Regions from separate parts of the Delftia sp. GW456-R20 genome, predicted to be linked through region 2. Evidence: predicted binding sites of a transcription regulator. Region 2 holds the regulator's gene; each other region holds the start of a gene.
What was found. Region 2 encodes FNR, which switches genes on or off when oxygen is low (the NO sensors DNR and NnrR bind a similar motif). Its sites were predicted from a motif close to TTGATNNNNATCAA; they were not measured.
Positions count from the first base shown of each region.

Region 1: A4F85_RS18550 (type IV pili methyl-accepting chemotaxis transducer N-terminal domain-containing protein) is a predicted target of FNR. The motif match lies at 2,335-2,348, and genes of this name have one in related genera.
Region 3: A4F85_RS18840 (DASS family sodium-coupled anion symporter) is a predicted target of FNR. The motif match lies at 2,517-2,530, and genes of this name have one in related genera.
Region 4: cyoA (ubiquinol oxidase subunit II) is a predicted target of FNR. The motif match lies at 1,653-1,666, and genes of this name have one in related genera.

Region 1 covers NZ_LWCN01000004.1:2,966,201-2,970,407, reverse strand. The annotation lists gene A4F85_RS18565 (DUF445 domain-containing protein) at 1-914, opposite strand, end outside; gene A4F85_RS18560 (DUF3297 family protein) at 1,036-1,293, shown strand; gene A4F85_RS18555 (ChaN family lipoprotein) at 1,345-2,220, opposite strand; gene A4F85_RS18550 (type IV pili methyl-accepting chemotaxis transducer N-terminal domain-containing protein) at 2,382-4,207, shown strand, end outside.
Region 2 covers NZ_LWCN01000004.1:1,311,816-1,316,022, reverse strand. The annotation lists gene ccoG (cytochrome c oxidase accessory protein CcoG) at 1-1,328, shown strand, start outside; gene A4F85_RS11280 (FixH family protein) at 1,386-1,700, shown strand; gene A4F85_RS11275 (hypothetical protein) at 1,880-2,167, shown strand; gene fnr (fumarate/nitrate reduction transcriptional regulator Fnr) at 2,249-2,968, opposite strand; gene hemN (oxygen-independent coproporphyrinogen III oxidase) at 3,131-4,207, shown strand, end outside.
Region 3 covers NZ_LWCN01000004.1:3,033,966-3,038,172, forward strand. The annotation lists gene A4F85_RS18830 (CMD domain protein) at 1-253, shown strand, start outside; gene A4F85_RS18835 (alkylhydroperoxidase domain protein) at 250-837, shown strand; gene A4F85_RS18840 (DASS family sodium-coupled anion symporter) at 850-2,355, opposite strand; gene A4F85_RS18845 (hypothetical protein) at 2,650-2,967, shown strand; tRNA gene A4F85_RS18850 (tRNA-Met) at 3,049-3,125, opposite strand; gene rplQ (50S ribosomal protein L17) at 3,147-3,539, opposite strand; gene A4F85_RS18860 (DNA-directed RNA polymerase subunit alpha) at 3,726-4,207, opposite strand, start outside.
Region 4 covers NZ_LWCN01000003.1:95,187-99,393, reverse strand. The annotation lists gene cyoB (cytochrome o ubiquinol oxidase subunit I) at 1-445, opposite strand, end outside; gene cyoA (ubiquinol oxidase subunit II) at 512-1,558, opposite strand; gene A4F85_RS01715 (MFS transporter) at 1,857-3,194, shown strand; gene A4F85_RS01710 (hypothetical protein) at 3,251-3,592, opposite strand; gene alaS (alanine--tRNA ligase) at 3,986-4,207, shown strand, end outside.

The DNA.
Region 1 (4,207 bases), 1.7 Mb from region 2:
TCATCGTGCAGCAGGTAATGGCGCAGCCGCTCGGCGCGCTCGGACATGGCGGGGTCGGACTGCAGCCGCGTGACCAGCCGGTCCACGGAGGCGTCGAAGGCCTTGCGCATGTGGTGCTCGGGATTGCTGGCGATGTCCTGCAGCAGGCTGTCGAGCGCGCCCGCAATGGCGCTGGCGCCCTTGTCGCTGAGCCAGTCCGTGGGCAGCATCTTTTCCTTGAGCGGATGCTCGCGCTTGAGCCACAGCACGATGGTCTGGGCGATCAGCACATGGGTCTCGGCCTCGCGCAGCACGCCGCTGACGCGGGCCAGCACATCGTCCAGCACGGCCTGGTGGCGGCCGTCCTTGGTCAGGCCCGACAACAGATCCGCCGCCGCGCGGGGCAGGTCCACCTGGGCCAGCAAGGCCTTGAATGCCTGTGTTAGAAAGCGCTCCACCTGCCGGTCCTGCACCATCTCCAGCGCCGCCAGCGCCAGCCGCGCCACCTGCCGCCCCAGCAGGGTGCTGTTGGCCGGCGTGGTCAGCCAGCCGGCCAGCACGCGGGCGGGATCATGGCGCTCGATCAGTGCCACCAGCGAAGGGCCGTCCAGGAACTTGTCGCGCACGAAATTCGCCAGGTTCTCGCCGATGCGGTCCTTGTTGCGCGGGATGATGGCCGTATGGCGCCCGACCAGGGGCAGCGGAATGCGCCGGAACAGCGCCGACACTGCAAACCAGTCGGCCAGCGCGCCGACCAGCGAGGCCTCGGTCACGGCCTTGATGCAGGCCAGCCACAGCGGCACCTGCTGCCAGTGCCCCGCCGCCACGGACGAGGCCACGAAGCCCAGCGCCACGAACAGCAGCAGCGCCAGCGGCAGGCGCTTGGCCGACTTCAGTGTTTGACGTTGCTCTGGCGACAGCATGGAGCGCAGCATACGACGCCCGTCCGCCATCCGCATGACGATGCCTGCCGCCAAAGCCTGTCAGCCAGCGCCTGCCTGCGAATTGCGCGGACAATACCGGCTTTCTTCAGAACCCTCTTGCGAGAACAAGACCATGACCGACGCCAACGCACCCGCCGATCGCCCCGCACTGCCCGACCACCTGTCCATCGACCCGCGCAGCCCGCACCATGTGGCCGCCGTGTTCGAGCACGACATCGGCATCCGCTTCAACGGCAACGAGCGCTTCGATGTGGAGGAATACTGCGTGAGCGAGGGATGGATCAAGGTGCCGGCCGGCAAGACGGTGGACCGCAAGGGAAGGCCCCTGCTGATCAAGCTCAAGGGCGCCGTGGAAGCTTTCTACCGCTGATTTCCGGCCGGTCGCAAGGCCGGCCGCAACCTCTTCAGGAATCAGCGGGCTTCAGCCCGCATCGGCCCGCGGCGCCGGCGGATTCCTGAACTTCTCCCGCAGCTCGGCGCAGTGGTCCTTGGCGGGCAGGGCATCCGTCTTCTGCAGCCAATCCACATCCGAGGCCTGCGCCACCGATGTCTCCCCCGCCTGCGCCACGGCCACCTTGGCGCCTGCGGCCTCGGGCAGCCAGCTGGGAATGCCCACGCCGCGCAGCACGTGGCCGCGCCCGGCCACCAGCAGCACGGTCTTGCCGGGCTTGACAGCGGCCCTGGCCACCTCGGCCATGCTGGCGTCGCGGGCCAGCTGGATGCGGGCCATGGGCGCCAGCTGGGTGTCGGGCAGCAGGCCGCAGTGGCCTTCGCGGATGGCGTCGAGCTGGCGCTGCCAGCCCTCGGGCGGCAAATGGGTGTCCAGGTTTTCGTTGCGCATGGCCTGCTTCATGTCGGCGCGCGGCAGGTTGCCGCCCAGCACGGGCACGCCCGCGCGCACGGCGGCCATGACCACGCCGCGGTAGCGCGGCCAGGGCCAGGCCGCGTCCTGCCATTGCAGGGCCTGCTGCACCGCGTCCTCGGAGGCATCGCGCGCCAGGCTGGCCGTGGAGCCCGTGCGCGGCGCCATCTCGATCACCAGCGCGGCCAGGCGCTCCTGTTTTGCCAACTGCTCCACCGTGGCCTGCTGCCAGGCCTGGTGGGCGACCGCATCGTGCTGCTCGCCCAGCAGCACGATGGGCGCGTCGGACCAGCGCTGCAACTGCTGCGTCCAGTCCCGCGCCGGGGCGGAGGAGCTGGCGCAGCCGGCAAGGGCTGCCGCCAGCAATGCGGCCGCAGCCAGGCCGGCAAGGCGCGGGGTGCGGATGAAGGGGCGGGGGATGGAGCGGACTTGCATGGCCCCATGCTAAACACTGGCCTCGCCCGGGGACGCCATAGGCCCTGTGGGCGTTGGGGGCAGTTGAAAGGATCCTAGGAATCGGGGCGGGGGCACGGCGCAAACGGGTGGCGCTTGATTCAGGTCAAGACGCGCAAATGTGCCGTGGCTACAGTGCAACCATGCATGGCAAGCCCTCGCTTTCGACCAAGCTGCTGCTCATGGGCGCAGCCTGCCTGCTCGCGGCCGTGGCCTCCATTGGTTTCACGCTGTGGGTGGCCTGGCAGCTGGAAGGCGGCGCGGCGGCGGTGAACGAGGCCGGGCGGCTGCGCATGAGCATGGTGCGCATGGCCATGGCGCGCCAGAACGAGGCGCCAGCGCAGTGGCAGGAGCGCGCACGGCAGTTCGACGCCAGCCTGGACCTGCTGCGCAGCGGCGACATGTCGCGGCCGCTGTTCGTGCCCTGGAGCGATGCGGTCAGCGCGCGCTACGAGCGCATACGCGGCGACTGGAGTGCGCTGCGCACGCAGTGGCAGGCCGAGGACCATGTCGATGCGCAGGCCATCATGGGCAGTGCCGATGCCTTCGTGCGCGAGGTGGACGGCTTTGTCGAGGCCATCGAGGACCGGCTCTCGCGCTGGACGGCCATCCTGCACCTGTTTCAGATGTGTCTGATGGCGCTGGCCATCATCGCGGCCGTGAGCTTCATGGCCACCAGCTACTGGCTGGTGCTGCATCCCGTGGGCCAGCTGCGCTCGGCGCTGGAGCGCATGCGCCGCGGACACCTGGACACGCGCATGAGCGTGGAGGTGGACGACGAGTTCGGCCAGCTGGCGGCCGGCTTCAACCTCATGGCCCAGTCGCTGCAGAGCTCGCACGCCGAGCTGGAGGACAAGGTGCGCGAGAAGACCGCCAGCCTCAACGTGCAGCACCAGCAGCTGCAGGCGCTGTACGCGGTCAGCGTGCAGGCGTCGGAGGCCGCCAGCCTGCAGTCCCTGGCCGAAGGCTTTGTGCGCCAGGTCCGCCTGGCGGCCCAGGCCGATGCGGCCACGGTGCGCTGGTCCGACGAGGCCAACGAGCGCTACGTGCTGCTGGCCGGCGACGGCCTGCCCCAGTCCATGTCGGTGCAGGAGCACTGCCTGCACACGGGCGCCTGCCTGTGCGGCCAGCCGCGCGAGCAGGCGCGGCTGCGCGTGATCCCCATCACGCCGGCCAGCGACCTGCAGCTGCCCCACTGCCGCGAGGCCGGCTTCCAGACCGTGGTCAGCATCCCCGTGCAACTGCAGCAGCGCCTGCTGGGCGAGGTCAACCTGTTCTTTCGCTCCACCGTGGTGCTCACGGACGACATGCGCGACCTGCTGTCCGCCATGGCGCGCCACCTGGCCAGCGCCATGGAAAGCCTGCGCGCCACGGCGCTGGAGCGCGAGGCCGCCGTGGCCGAGGAGCGCGGCCTGATCGCGCGCGAGCTGCATGACTCCATTGCCCAGTCGCTGGCCTTTCTCAAGATACAGACCCAGCTGCTGCGCGACGCCGTGGCCAAGGGCCGCGACGAGGCGCGCGACCGCAGCCTGGGCGAGCTGGAAGTGGGCGTGCGCGAATGCTATGCCGACGTGCGCGAGCTGCTGGTGCATTTCCGCACGCGCACCAGCGCCGAGGACATCGAGGCCGCGCTGCGCGCCACGCTGTCCAAGTTCGAGCACCAGACGGGCATTGCCACCTCGCTGAGCATGTCGGGCCAGGGCCTGCCGCTGGCGCCCGACGTGCAGATCCAGGTGCTGCACATGGTGCAGGAGGCGCTGTCCAACGTGCGCAAGCACGCGGGTGCCAGGCATGTGGAGCTGCGCGTGGGGCGCCACCCCTGGCGCCTCGAAGTCTGCGACGACGGCTGCGGCTTCGTCCCCGCCGCCGTTGCGCCGGACTCGCTGCATGTGGGCCTGGGCATCATGCGCGAGCGCGCCCTGCTGGCGCAGGCGCTGGTCCATGTCCACTCCCGCCCCGGCGAGGGCAC
Region 2 (4,207 bases):
CCATCAGCGGTGTCTTCGCACGCTGGCGATGGGCCCTGGTGTTTCTCACCCAACTGGTTTTCTACGGCCTGCCCTGGCTGGAGTGGGGCCAGCGCCAGATGGTGCTGTTCGACCTCGGAACGCGGCGCTTCTATCTCTTCGGGCTGGTGCTGTACCCGCAGGACTTCATCTACCTGGCGGGCCTGCTGATCATCTCGGCGCTGGCATTGTTCCTGTTCACGGCCGTGGCCGGGCGCCTGTGGTGCGGCTTCTCGTGCCCGCAGACGGTCTACACCGAGATCTTCATGTGGGTGGAGCGCAAGGTCGAAGGCGACCGCAGCGCGCGCATGCGGCTGGACAAGAACGGCTGGACCTTCGAGAAGGCCTGGAAGAAGTCGCTCAAGCAGTTGCTGTGGATCGCCATTGCGCTGTGGACCGGCTTCACCTTCGTGGGCTACTTCGTGCCCATCCGCGAGCTGGGCGGCGAGCTGCTGGCGCTGCAGGGCAGCTGGCAGATGTTCTGGGTGCTGTTCTACGGCTTTGCCACCTATGGCAACGCGGGCTACATGCGCGAGCAGGTCTGCAAGTACATGTGCCCCTATGCGCGCTTTCAGAGCGCCATGTTCGACCGGGACACCATGATCGTCAGCTACGATACGGGCCGGGGCGAGCCGCGTGCACCGCGCACCAAGAAGGTGGACTACAAGGCCCAGGGCCTGGGCGACTGCATCGACTGCAAGATGTGCGTGCAGGTCTGCCCCGTGGGCATCGACATCCGCAACGGTCTGCAATACGAATGCATTGGCTGCGGCCTGTGCATAGACGCCTGCAATTCCATCATGGACAAGATGGAGTACCCGCGCGGCCTGATCCGCCTGACCACGCAGAACGCCATGGCCGGCCTGTGGCGGCGTGCCCAGGTGCTGCGCCGCATCTTCCGTCCGCGCGTGCTGATCTACTCGGCCGTGCTGATCGGCTTGAGCGTGGCCATGATCGTGAGCCTGGCGCTGCGCCAGTCGGTCAAGGTGGACGTGATCCGCGACCGCGCCTCGCTGTCGCGCATCGTGGCTGGCGGCAAGCTGGAGAATGTCTACCGCCTGCAGATCATGAATGCCACCGAGCAGGCCCAGCGCTACCGCATCAGCGCCCATGGCCTCGATGGGCTGGAGCTGGCGTCCGAGCAGGAAGTCGAGGTCGGCCCGGCCGAGACGCGCGGCATTGCGGCGCGACTGCAGATTCCCTACGGTTCGGCCGAGCCGGGCTCGCACACCGTATTCTTCGATATCGATGCCGTGCATTCGGGCGCGGGACGCGCGTCCGAAAAGGCCGTCTTCCTGGTGCCCCGGTGATGTTCCTGGCAGGCGTGGCACGGTCCGCGCCTGCCGCCTGAAAGAAAGAGGTTTCCCATGTCTTCCAGTCCCGCAGTGTCCGCGCCCGCGCAGGCTCCCTCGCACCCCGACGCCGGCAAGCCCTGGTGGAAGTTCGGCCATGTCTGGCTGGTGGTGGCCGGCCCGGCGGCCGTGGTGGTCGCTGCCGTGATCACGGCCATCATCGCCATCAATGGCGCCGATCCCGTGATCGACCCCGACTACTACCGCAACGGCATCACGATCAACGAGCGTGCCGATGGCGTGCGCGAAGTGCCCAAGAGCATGGCGCCCGCCGTCACCGGCCGCAACCATGCGGCCACGCCCGCGCACGATCACCCCACGGACCGCTGATCGCCGTGCACCCCTGCAAGAGGCCGCAGTCGCGGCCTTTTTGCATGGCGGATCGCATCTCCGGCATGCGCGACGGGTGAGGGTTTCCTACAGGCGTGCAGGGCGCTGCGGGGCTTGGCGCCATGCGTTGGCGCGGCGCACAATGAAGGCGCCCCCTCGACAGCACAAGGAGATCGCTGATGTTGGCCCAACGCTGGATGTGGATTGCCTGGCCTGCCTTTTTGGCAGCCGCCGTGATGGAGATGCTGGTTTTTGCCTTTGTGGACCCGCTGGAGCTGCATTGGCTCGGCGACCTGGGCTGGTCGCGCCAGGGCATCTACACGCTGGCCTTCTTCGCCTTCTGGGGCGTGACCATGCTCTCCAGCCTGATGACCACCATGCTGGGCCGATCGGCCCGCGATCTCAACGACGGCGTGGTCTCCGAGCCCGACCCGGACCTGGCCATGCAGGGGCTGGGGCGGGACTGAGCGAGAGCCCGCTGCAATGAACAAGGCCCGCTGTCGCGGGCCTTGTTCATTGGCGGATGAATGCTTGCCGCCCTTGCGGCCTCACTGGCACTGCTGGCTGTTGACGATGCGCTTGAGCGCCTCCGTGTCCAGGATGCGCAGATGGCGCTGGCGCACCTCGATGATGTTGTCGTCCGCGAACTTGGAGAAGGTGCGGCTCACCGTCTCCAGCTTCAGGCCCAGGTAGCTGCCGATTTCCTCGCGCGTCATGCGCAGCACCAGTTCCGACTTGGAAAAGCCCCGCGCATGCAGGCGCTGCACCAGGTTGAGCACGAAGGCGGCCAGGCGCTCTTCGGCGCGCATGCTGCCCAGCAGCAGCATCACGCCGTGCTCGCGCACGATCTCGCGGCTCATGACCTTGTGCACATGGTTTTGCAGGGCCGTGACCTCGCGCGACAGGTCTTCCAGCTTGTCGAAGGGCATGACGCAGACTTCGGCGTCTTCCAGCGCGACGGCATCGCAGGTGTGGTGGTCGTTGACGATGCCGTCCAGGCCGATGATCTCGCCGGCCATCTGAAAGCCTGTGACCTGGTCGCGTCCGTCCTCGGTGGCCACGCAGGTCTTGAAGAAGCCGGTGCGGATGGCGTACAGCGAGGTGAATGTCTCGCCGTTGCGAAACAGCAGGCCTCCGCGCTTGACCTTGCGGCGCGTGGCCACGATGTCGTCGATGCGCTGCATCTGCTCGGCATCCAGGCCCATGGGCATGCACAGTTCGCGCAGGTTGCAGTTGGAGCAGGAGGCTTTGATGGTCTGAAGGTTCATGGAGTGATAAACATCAGCGGCACACAGCGTGCCGGCGGTGACCTCGTGGATTGCGATGAGTTGGATCAAATTGTCGCAGCAGTCCCTCAAACAACTCTTGATATGAGTCAAGGACATGACCGATGTGCTGCGGCACAGTCGAGGTATTAGAGGAAAAAACCCATGACCGCTGTCACCCCAGAGCTGCTGCGTCGCTTTGACGTACCGGGGCCCCGATACACCTCGTTCCCTACCGCCGACCGCTTTGTCGAGGCCTTTGGTGCAGAGGACTATATCCTGGCGCTGCAACAACGCAAATCGAGTACCGCAGCGCGTGCCACGCCTTTGTCGCTGTATGTGCACGTGCCCTTTTGCGAGTCGCTTTGCTACTACTGCGCCTGCAACAAGATCGTGACGCGCCACCACGATCGCGCCGCCGTCTACCTGGACTACCTGGCGCGCGAGATGGCCTTGCATACGGCCCATTGCGGCAAGGGCCAGACCGTCAGCCAGCTGCACCTGGGCGGCGGCACGCCCACCTTCTTCTCCGACGACGAGTTGCGCACGCTGATGGGCCTGTTGCGCGAGCATTTCAAGCTGGAGCCGGGTGGCGAGTACTCCATCGAGGTCGATCCGCGCACCGTCAGCGTCGAGCGCCTGGCCGTGCTCAAGGAGCTGGGCTTCAACCGCCTGAGCTTCGGCGTGCAGGACTTTGACGAACAGGTGCAGATCGCGGTTCATCGCGTGCAGCCGGCCGAGCAGGTGTTCGAGCTGGTGGCGGCCGCGCGGCAGCTGGGCTTTGCCTCCATCAACGTGGACCTGATCTACGGCCTGCCCAAGCAGACGCCCGAATCCTTCGAGCGCACGCTGGCCCAGGTCAACGCGCTGCGGCCCGACCGCATCGCGCTCTATGCCTATGCCCACCTGCCCGAGCGCTTCAAGCCGCAGCGGCGCATTGCGGCCGAGGATCTGCCCCAGGGGGCCGACAAGCTGGCCATGCTGTCGCGTTCCATCGCCGCGTTCATGGACGGTGGCTATGTCTATGTGGGCATGGACCACTTCGCCCTGCCCGAGGACTCGCTGGCCGTGGCCAAGCGCCAGGGCCGGCTGCACCGCAACTTCCAGGGCTACAGCACCCAGCCCGACTGCGACCTGATTGCGCTGGGCGTGTCGGCCATCGGCAAGGTGGGTGCCAGCTACAGCCAGAACGCCAAGACGCTGGAGGAGTACTACGACGCCATCGACGCCAGCCACCTGCCC
Region 3 (4,207 bases), 1.7 Mb from region 2:
ACTGCTGGGCCCGCGCCTGTCCGCGGCGCTGGCCCATGCCCACCTGCTGGCCTACCACCCGCGCGACGCCAGCGCCGGGGCCCTGCGGGCGCTGCAACAGGCGGGCTGGAGCGAGACGGACATCGTCATCCTGTCCCAGCTGGCGTCCTTCCTGTCCTTCCAGATCCGCGTGGTGGCGGGGTTGCGCGTGCTGGCTGCACGCCCCGCGCCCCAGGCAGCCCATCAACCCACCACCCTGCAAGCCCAGCCATGACCTCAACGAACTCCGCCGCTCCCCAGGTCTTCACCCAGGAACAACTCGACTGGCTGCCATGGATTGAGCCGCTGGAAGAAAGCGAGCTGACCGAACGCCACCATGCAGGCCTGGTCGATGCCTCACGCGCGCAGTCGCCCTACTTCCGCCTGCTGGCGCGCGACCCCGACACGCTGGGCGCACGCACGCGCACCGACAAGGACATCTTCTACAACCCCGACGCCGGCCTGCCGCGCGCCGAGCGCGAGCTGGCCGCTGCGGCCACCTCGCGCGCCAATGGCTGCATCTACTGCGCCTCGGTGCACGCACGCTTTGCCACGCACTTCTCGCGCCGGGGCGGCGACGTGCAGCGCCTGCTCGACGAAGGCCCGGGCACGGACCTGGGGCCGCGCTGGAATGCCATCGTCACGGCGGCCGTGGCGCTGACCCAGACGCCGCCTGCGCTGGAGCCCGCCCACATCGATGCGCTGCGCACCGCAGGCCTGGACGATGCCGCCATCTCCGATGTGCTGCACGGCACGGCCTTCTTCAACTGGGCCAACCGGCTCATGCTGTCGCTGGGCGAGCCACGGACCACGGCTTGAGGGCGCCCGCCCTCACCACAGGCCCAGCAGCTTCCACCAGACACTGCCGACCACGGCAAAGATCAGCAGCTCGATCACGCACATGGCCGCGCCCACGCGCCACCAGTTGCCCAGCGTGACGTAGCCGCTGCCGAAGATGATGGGCGAAGTGCCGGTGGCGTAGTGGGTCAGCGTCATCATGATGGCCGAGCCGGCCGTCATCATCAGCATGAAGGGCACGACATAGTCGGCCGGAATCAGCTGCGCACCCACGGTCAGGAAGGCCAGCATCATCGCGCTGATGTGGGCCGTGGTGCTGGCGAACAGGTAATGCGAGAACACGAACACGCCCACCAGGATGGCCGCCACCGGCAGCCAGTCCAGGCCGCTGGCGACGATGGCGTTCTTCATGCCCACGGCAAACCAGGACACCACGCCGAGCTTGTTGAGCTGCTCGGCCAGCATGACCAGGGCGCCGAACCATACCAGGGTATCCCAGGCGCTTTTCTCGGACAGCACGTCATCCCAGTCGATGGTGCCCGTGATGATCAGCACGAACAGGCCCAGGAAGGCGACCACCGTGGGGTCCAGCACGAAGGCCGGGCCGAACAGCATCTGCGGCACGTTGGCCCACAGCAGCAGCATCAGGCCGAAGGTGCCCAGCATCACGCGCTCCTTGCCCGACAGCGGCCCCATGCGCGCCATCTCGCTGCGGGCGTACTCCACGGCATTGGGCGTGGCCTTGAGCTCGGGCGGCGACAGCAGGTAGATCACCAGCGGCATCAGCAGCAGGCACAGCAGGCCCGGCAGCAGCATGTACAGCGCCCAGGTGGTCCAGCTCAGGTGCAGGGCCTGGCCCGTGGCCTTGGCCACGAAATCCACCACCAGCGGGTTGGGCGCGGTGGCGGTCAGGAACATGGCCGAGGTGATGGGATTGGCGTGGTAGTTGACCAGGGCCAGGTAGGTGCCCACCTTGCCCTGCGTGCCCTTGGCCGGGTCCGACTCGAAGGCATTGGCGATGGACTTCATGATCGGGTGCACGATGCCGCCGCCGCGCGCCGTGTTGCTGGGCGTGAACGGTGCCAGCACCAGCTCGCAGATCGCCAGGCCGTAGCCGATGCCGATGGTGCGCTTGCCCAGCAGGGCGATGAACATCAGGCCGATGCGGCTGCCCAGCCCCGTCTTCTTGAGGCCGCGCGAGATCAGGATGGCCACCACGATCAGCCAGATCAGCGGGCTGGAAAAGCTGCTCAGCGCATCGGTGATGGCACCCTTGGACGAGCCGGAGGTGACCTGGGACAGCGAGACGATGACGATGGCCATCAAGGCCATCACGCCGATGGGCATGACCTTGAGGATGATGGCCACGATGGTGGTCAGGAAAATGGCGACCAGCTGCCAGCCCTTGGGCGTCAGCCCCTCGGGCACGGGCATCAGCAGCAGGCCGAACAGCACGGCGGTGGCAATCAGTGCCGGCACCAGCCGGAACGGCACGGCCGCCTTGAAATAGCGGAACAGCGAGGCGATCTTCTCGAGCATGTGGATCCTTTGCGTTGCCGGAGCGGCGCCGAGAGAGCATGGCCTGCCGGGAGCAAAAGCCCACCAGCCTGCACGGGCACTGGCGGCCGCGCCGCATGACTGACATCATGATGCAGTGCAGCATGAGCCCGGCTTCCAGCGGGCGCCTGCGCCACCGAAGTTTGACAGGCATCAAGGCCAGGCCAGTAAACCTGGCGACCCAGGCCACCGAGCCCCGCTCACATGACAGCATCCCCAGACCGGGTGCCTTTCGCCCCGGTGTACCCATGCAGTGAAAAAAGGAGAAAAGCCGACATGCCAGCCAACCGATTCTTGCCCGAGGAATGGGAATGCCGGCTCCAGGAGATCGACCTGGAGATCGCCCGCCACGCCGTCATATGCAAGATCCCGCTGCTGCAGGCCGGTGTGGTGGAGCGCGTGCTGGCCAATGACGCCAGCGTCTGCGGCGCCGAGCACGAGGCCGCATTCAAGACCCTGCGCGGCCTTCTGTACATGCACTACACCGAGCTGCTGCACATCAGCGAAGTGCTCAGCCCCGAGGTCGCCCAGGAAATCGCCCACCGCGTGCGCCTGCGGCTGGGCCAGCGCATCGGCAACCAGCTGGGCGGCTGATGCCGCGCTGTCTGCCTGGCCTTTGCCCTGGCGCGAGGGCATGAAAAAGGGCTACGACAGTTGTCGTAGCCCTTTTCAATTTGGTTGCGCGAGAAGGATTTGAACCTCCGACCTTTGGGTTATGAGCCCAACGAGCTACCAGACTGCTCCATCGCGCGGTATTCCAAAATTATAGCAGATTATTCAGCTGCCTTGGCTTCGGCGGCGCCTTCTTCAGCGCGCTCGACCAGTTCCACGAAGGCCATGGGGGCGTTGTCGCCCACGCGGAAGCCCATCTTCAGGATACGGGTGTAGCCACCAGGACGCTTTGCGAAGCGGGGGCCCAGCTCGTTGAAGAGCTTGGTCACGCTGTCGCGGTCGCGCAGGCGGTCGAATGCCAGACGGCGGTTGGCAACGGTGTCGACCTTGGCCAGGGTGATCATGGGCTCGATCACGCGGCGCAGTTCCTTGGCCTTGGGAACGGTGGTCTTGATGGCTTCGTGCTCGATGAGCGAATTCATCATGTTCTTCAGCATCGCCAGGCGGTGCGAAGAGGTGCGATTGAGTTTGCGGAGGCCGTGACCGTGACGCATGGTGCTTTATTCCTAAAATATGTAATTAGGGCTTGCGCAAACAAGGATGCAAGCCTGGACCCGTTACCGGATCTGCAGCTTGCCTCAACCGAATTTGCGCAAGTTGTTGATTAATTCGAGCAGCCGTATCAGGTACTGCCCGAGGCACTGAGGCTCTCCAAAAAGGAGAGCCAGCAATTATAGTGCTTAGCGCTTTTCCAGGCCAGCAGGCGGCCAGTTCTCGAGCTTCATGCCCAGCGTCAGACCGCGGGAAGCCAGGACTTCCTTGATCTCGTTGAGCGACTTGCGACCCAGGTTGGGGGTCTTGAGCAGCTCGTTTTCGGTACGCTGGATCAGGTCGCCGATGTAGTAGATGTTCTCTGCCTTGAGGCAGTTGGCCGAACGCACGGTGAGTTCCAGCTCGTCCACGGGACGCAGCAAGATGGGATCAAAGGCGGTTGCGGCACCACGGCCACCGGCCGGAGCATCGAAGACGCTGGCGATATCGCCGCCGTCCAGCTGAGCGAACACGGCGAGCTGTTCCACCAGGATCTTGGCGGATGCGCGCACGGCGTCCTCGGCAGTGATCGCACCATTGGTTTCGATCTCCACCACCAGCTTGTCGAGGTCGGTGCGTTGTTCAACGCGGGCCGATTCGACGGCGTAGCTCACGCGCTTGACGGGCGAGA
Region 4 (4,207 bases), on a different contig from region 2:
CGTCGCGGGCGCCGATCTGCAGCGGCACCAGATAGTTCATCAGGCCGGTCACGAAGGGCATGGCCACGAAGAAGATCATGATCACGCCGTGGGCCGTGAAGATCTGGTCGTAGTGGTGCGGAGGCAGGTAGCCCAGGTTGTCGCCGAAGGCCATGGCCTGCTGCAGGCGCATCATCAGCGCGTCGGCAAAGCCGCGCAGCAGCATGACCAGACCGAGGATCATGTACATGATGCCGATCTTCTTGTGGTCGATGCTGCACAGCCAGTCGCGCCACAGCGGGCCCCACAGGCGGAACTTGGTGAGCAGGCCCAGCACGGCAAGGCCGCCGAGCACCACGGCGATGAAGGTCGCCAGCACGATGGGCTCATGCGCCATCGGGATGGAGTCCCAAGTGATGCGTCCCAGCAGCCAGTGGGCCTGTGCCGGGGAGGTATGTTCAGACATATCGAGTCTCTTAGGTCGTGATGGGAGCGGGCGGCGGTCTGGCCGTCGTCCGCGTCCGCTAACTGCTTATTGCTGCGCAGCGGCTGCGGAGCCGTCGCGCTGGTCCAGGAAGGCCACGACGCGGTCGGCGTTTTGCACCGTGCACACATCCTGGGGCAGGTTCATGCCCACGGCCTTGAGATAGGCTTCGCCGCCGGCAGCGTCGATGGCCATCATGTGATGCATGCACATCTTGCCTTCTTCGACACAGCGGTTGAGCACCTTGTCGTACAGGCCTTCGTCCACCGTGGCGAAGCGCTCGACCGGGTTGCGCTCGCTGGGCTTGACCAGGTTCAGGTAGGTATCGCGCGTCAGGGCCTTGCCTTCGGACTTGGCCTTGGCAACCCACTGATCGAACTCTTCGTTGCTCAGGCCATGGAACTTGAACGTCATGCCCGAGAAGCCGGCGCCGCTGTAGTGCGATGCCAGGCCGTGGAACACGCCGGGCTTGTTGATCACGGCGTTCAGCTCGGTCTGCATGCCGGGCATGGCATAGATCATGCCGGCCAGGTCAGGCACGTAGAAGGAGTTCATCGTCGAGGTGGCGGTCAGCTTGAAGTGGATGGGACGATCCACGGGAGCGGCCAGCTCGTTGACGGTGGCGATGCCTTTTTCAGGGATGAAGAACAGCCACTTCCAGTCCATGGCCACGACCTGCACCTCCAGCGGCTTGACATCGGTGCTCAGCGGCTTGGTGGCCGAGACGCGGTCCAGCGGACGGTAGGGGTCCAGCTTGTGGGTGCTGATCCAGGTGATGGCGCCCAGCGCGATGATGATCATCAGCGGCACGGACCAGATCACCAGCTCCAGCGTGGTGGAGTGGTGCCATTCGGGGTCGTAGTGGGCCTCGGTGTTCGACTGGCGGTATTTCCAGGCGAAAAGCAGCGTGAGGATGATCACCGGGATGATGATGATCAGCATCAGCAAGGTGGCCGTGACCACCAGGTTGCCTTGCTGCGCGGCGATGTCGCCGGCGGGGTTGAGCACGACGGCTTTGCTGCAGCCAGTGAGACTGGCTGTCAAAGCGGCCGCGGTGAGCCACGCAGGCCCACGGAGTTCCTTGATTTTTAGCATGCTAGGGGCGCAACAAGAGCGCGTTTACATAGAAACGCGGATTACAAGATCCGGGCAAATGTATTACGAAGTATAAATTTGTCCATTGGACATTTTGTCCAACGTCAAGGGGAGGCCGGGAACTTTCTGCTACCTGGGCGGGTGCACGGCAGGTGCCTGGCGGTCCGGAGGCCGCATTTTCGCGTCGCGCGCAGCAGGACAAACACCGAGGCCGGTCGAGGTGGAAACCGCCTTGCGCCAGATCAAGCGAGGGCGTAGAACAGAGCTGTCAGTGAGACGAGACAAGGAGCATCCATCTATGAGCGGCCTCGACACAACTGCAAGCTTCCCGGGCGGAAGCTATGAGAGCAAAGAATCTCTGTCCCGCGCCGACACCCACGAAGATGTCACGCCCAACGAAATCGCCGTCGGCGTGATCATCGGGCGATCCTCGGAGTACTTCGACTTCTTCGTGTTCGGCATCGCCTGCGTGCTGGTCTTCCCGGCACTGCTGTTTCCCTACCTTTCCAAGCTCGACGGCACGCTGATGTCGTTCGCCATCTTCTCGCTGGCCTTCGTGGCCCGGCCGCTGGGCACGGCGCTGTCCATGGCCGTGCAGCGGCGCTGGGGGCGGGCGACCAAGCTGACGCTGGCGCTGTTTCTGCTGGGCGTGTGCACCGTGGGCATGGCCTTCCTGCCCAGCTACCAGCAGGCGGGGGTGAACGCCATCATCGTGCTGGCGCTGCTGCGCATAGGCCAGGGCATTGCGCTGGGCGGCTCGTGGGACGGCCTGCCGTCGCTGCTGGCCATGTCGGCGCCCAAGAACCGGCGCGGCTGGTATTCGATGATGGGCCAGTTGGGCGCGCCGCTGGGCTTCGTGCTCGCGGCAGGGCTGTTTGCCTTCATCTACGCCCATGTGGGAGCCGACGAGTTCCTCAGCTGGGGCTGGCGCTATCCCTTCTGCGTGGCCTTTGCCATCAACGTCGTGGCACTGTTTGCCCGGCTGCGCCTGGTCGTGGGCCAGTCCTACACCGAACTGCTGCAGCAGCGTGAGCTGGAGCCCATGGGCGTGCTGCCGCTGATGCGCGACGAGGGACGCAACGTGGTGATTGGCGCGTTTGCCGCCCTGGCCAGCTTTGCGCTGTTCCACCTGGTGACCATCTTCCCGCTTTCCTGGATCTCGCTGTATTCGGACCAGTCGGTGACCCATGTGCTCGGGGTGCAGATCGTGGGCGCCTTCTGTGCGGCTGCCGCCATCATGGTCTCGGGCTGGCTGGCCGACCGTGTGGGCCGGCGCAACACGCTGGGCACCATGGCCTGCCTGATCGGCATCTTCAGCTTCCTGGCGCCCTGGCTGCTGGGCAGCGGAACGATGGGGAACAACGTGTTCATCATCGTCGGCTTCATCCTGCTGGGCCTGTCCTATGGCCAGGCGGCAGGCACGGTGACGTCCAACTTCCCCTCACGCTATCGCTACACGGGTGCCGCGTTGTCCTCGGACATGGCCTGGCTGGTGGGCGCGGCATTCGCTCCGCTGGTGGCCCTGGGCGTGTCCTCGCGCTTCGGACTGGTGGCGCTGGGGATCTATCTGCTGTCGGGCGCGCTGTGCACGCTGGCGGCACTGGGCATCAACCGCGCCATCGAGACGCGCGACTGAACGGGCGCAGCAAATCAAAGGCCGGCTCTGCCGGCCTTTTTCGTTGTGACTTCGCCTCAGGGGTTTTCACCGTAGCGCTGCTTGAAGTCGAATTCGAGCCTGTCGCAGTCCTGCACCGATTCAAACTGCTGCGTCTTGCGCTCGGCCTCTGGCCGCGCGGTTTCCTTGCGGCAGATCTTGATGGTTTCGCGCTCCACCCAGCGCGCCTCGCCTTCGGGCGTGGACAGCAACTGGCCAGCCAGCATGAGCACAGCGAAGAAGGCCACGGGCAGGCCGATGAGCCAGGGCACGATGCGGCTTTTTGGCGGCTTGGGCGGTTTGGCCGGATCGGATCCGTTGGCGCTGGCAGCGGTGGCCGGTTCGCTGGAATGGGGCTCGGGTGTCTGTGGTTGCGCCATGGTGTGCTTGCTGTGGTTCCGGCTGGCGATTATCCAGGGCGCCCATCGCGCGCAGTCTGAGCGGGATCAGGGAACGGCGAGATCGCCTGTGCTAGCCATCTCCCTCATCTCCTGCACCAGCCATTTCTCCAGCGCAAGAATGTCGGCCCTGCGCCCCGGATGGTGCGCCACCCACAGCTGCAGGCGCCGCGGACCGGCCAGTGACGGGCTGGAGATCGTGCTCAAGGGCGGGCAGATGGGAGTAGAGGCCTTCTTTGGCCACGTGCGTGATGGAGGCCAGGCAGGGCTCGCTGCCGCAACCATGGGGCAAACCTATAATGCGCGTTGGTCCCGACGGGACACCCTCCCGCCAGGGACAGCGCCCCGCGTGCGCGCTCCGAACTCCTAGACACCATGAGCACACCCACTTTCACCGTTGCCGACATTCGCAAGAGCTTTCTGGACTTTTTCGCATCCAAGGGCCACACCATCGTGGAGTCGAGCCCCCTGGTGCCCGGCAACGATCCGACGCTGATGTTCACCAACTCGGGCATGGTCCAGTTCAAGGACGTGTTCCTGGGCACCGACAAGCGCCCCTACAAGCGCGCCACCTCGGTGCAGACCTGCCTGCGCGCA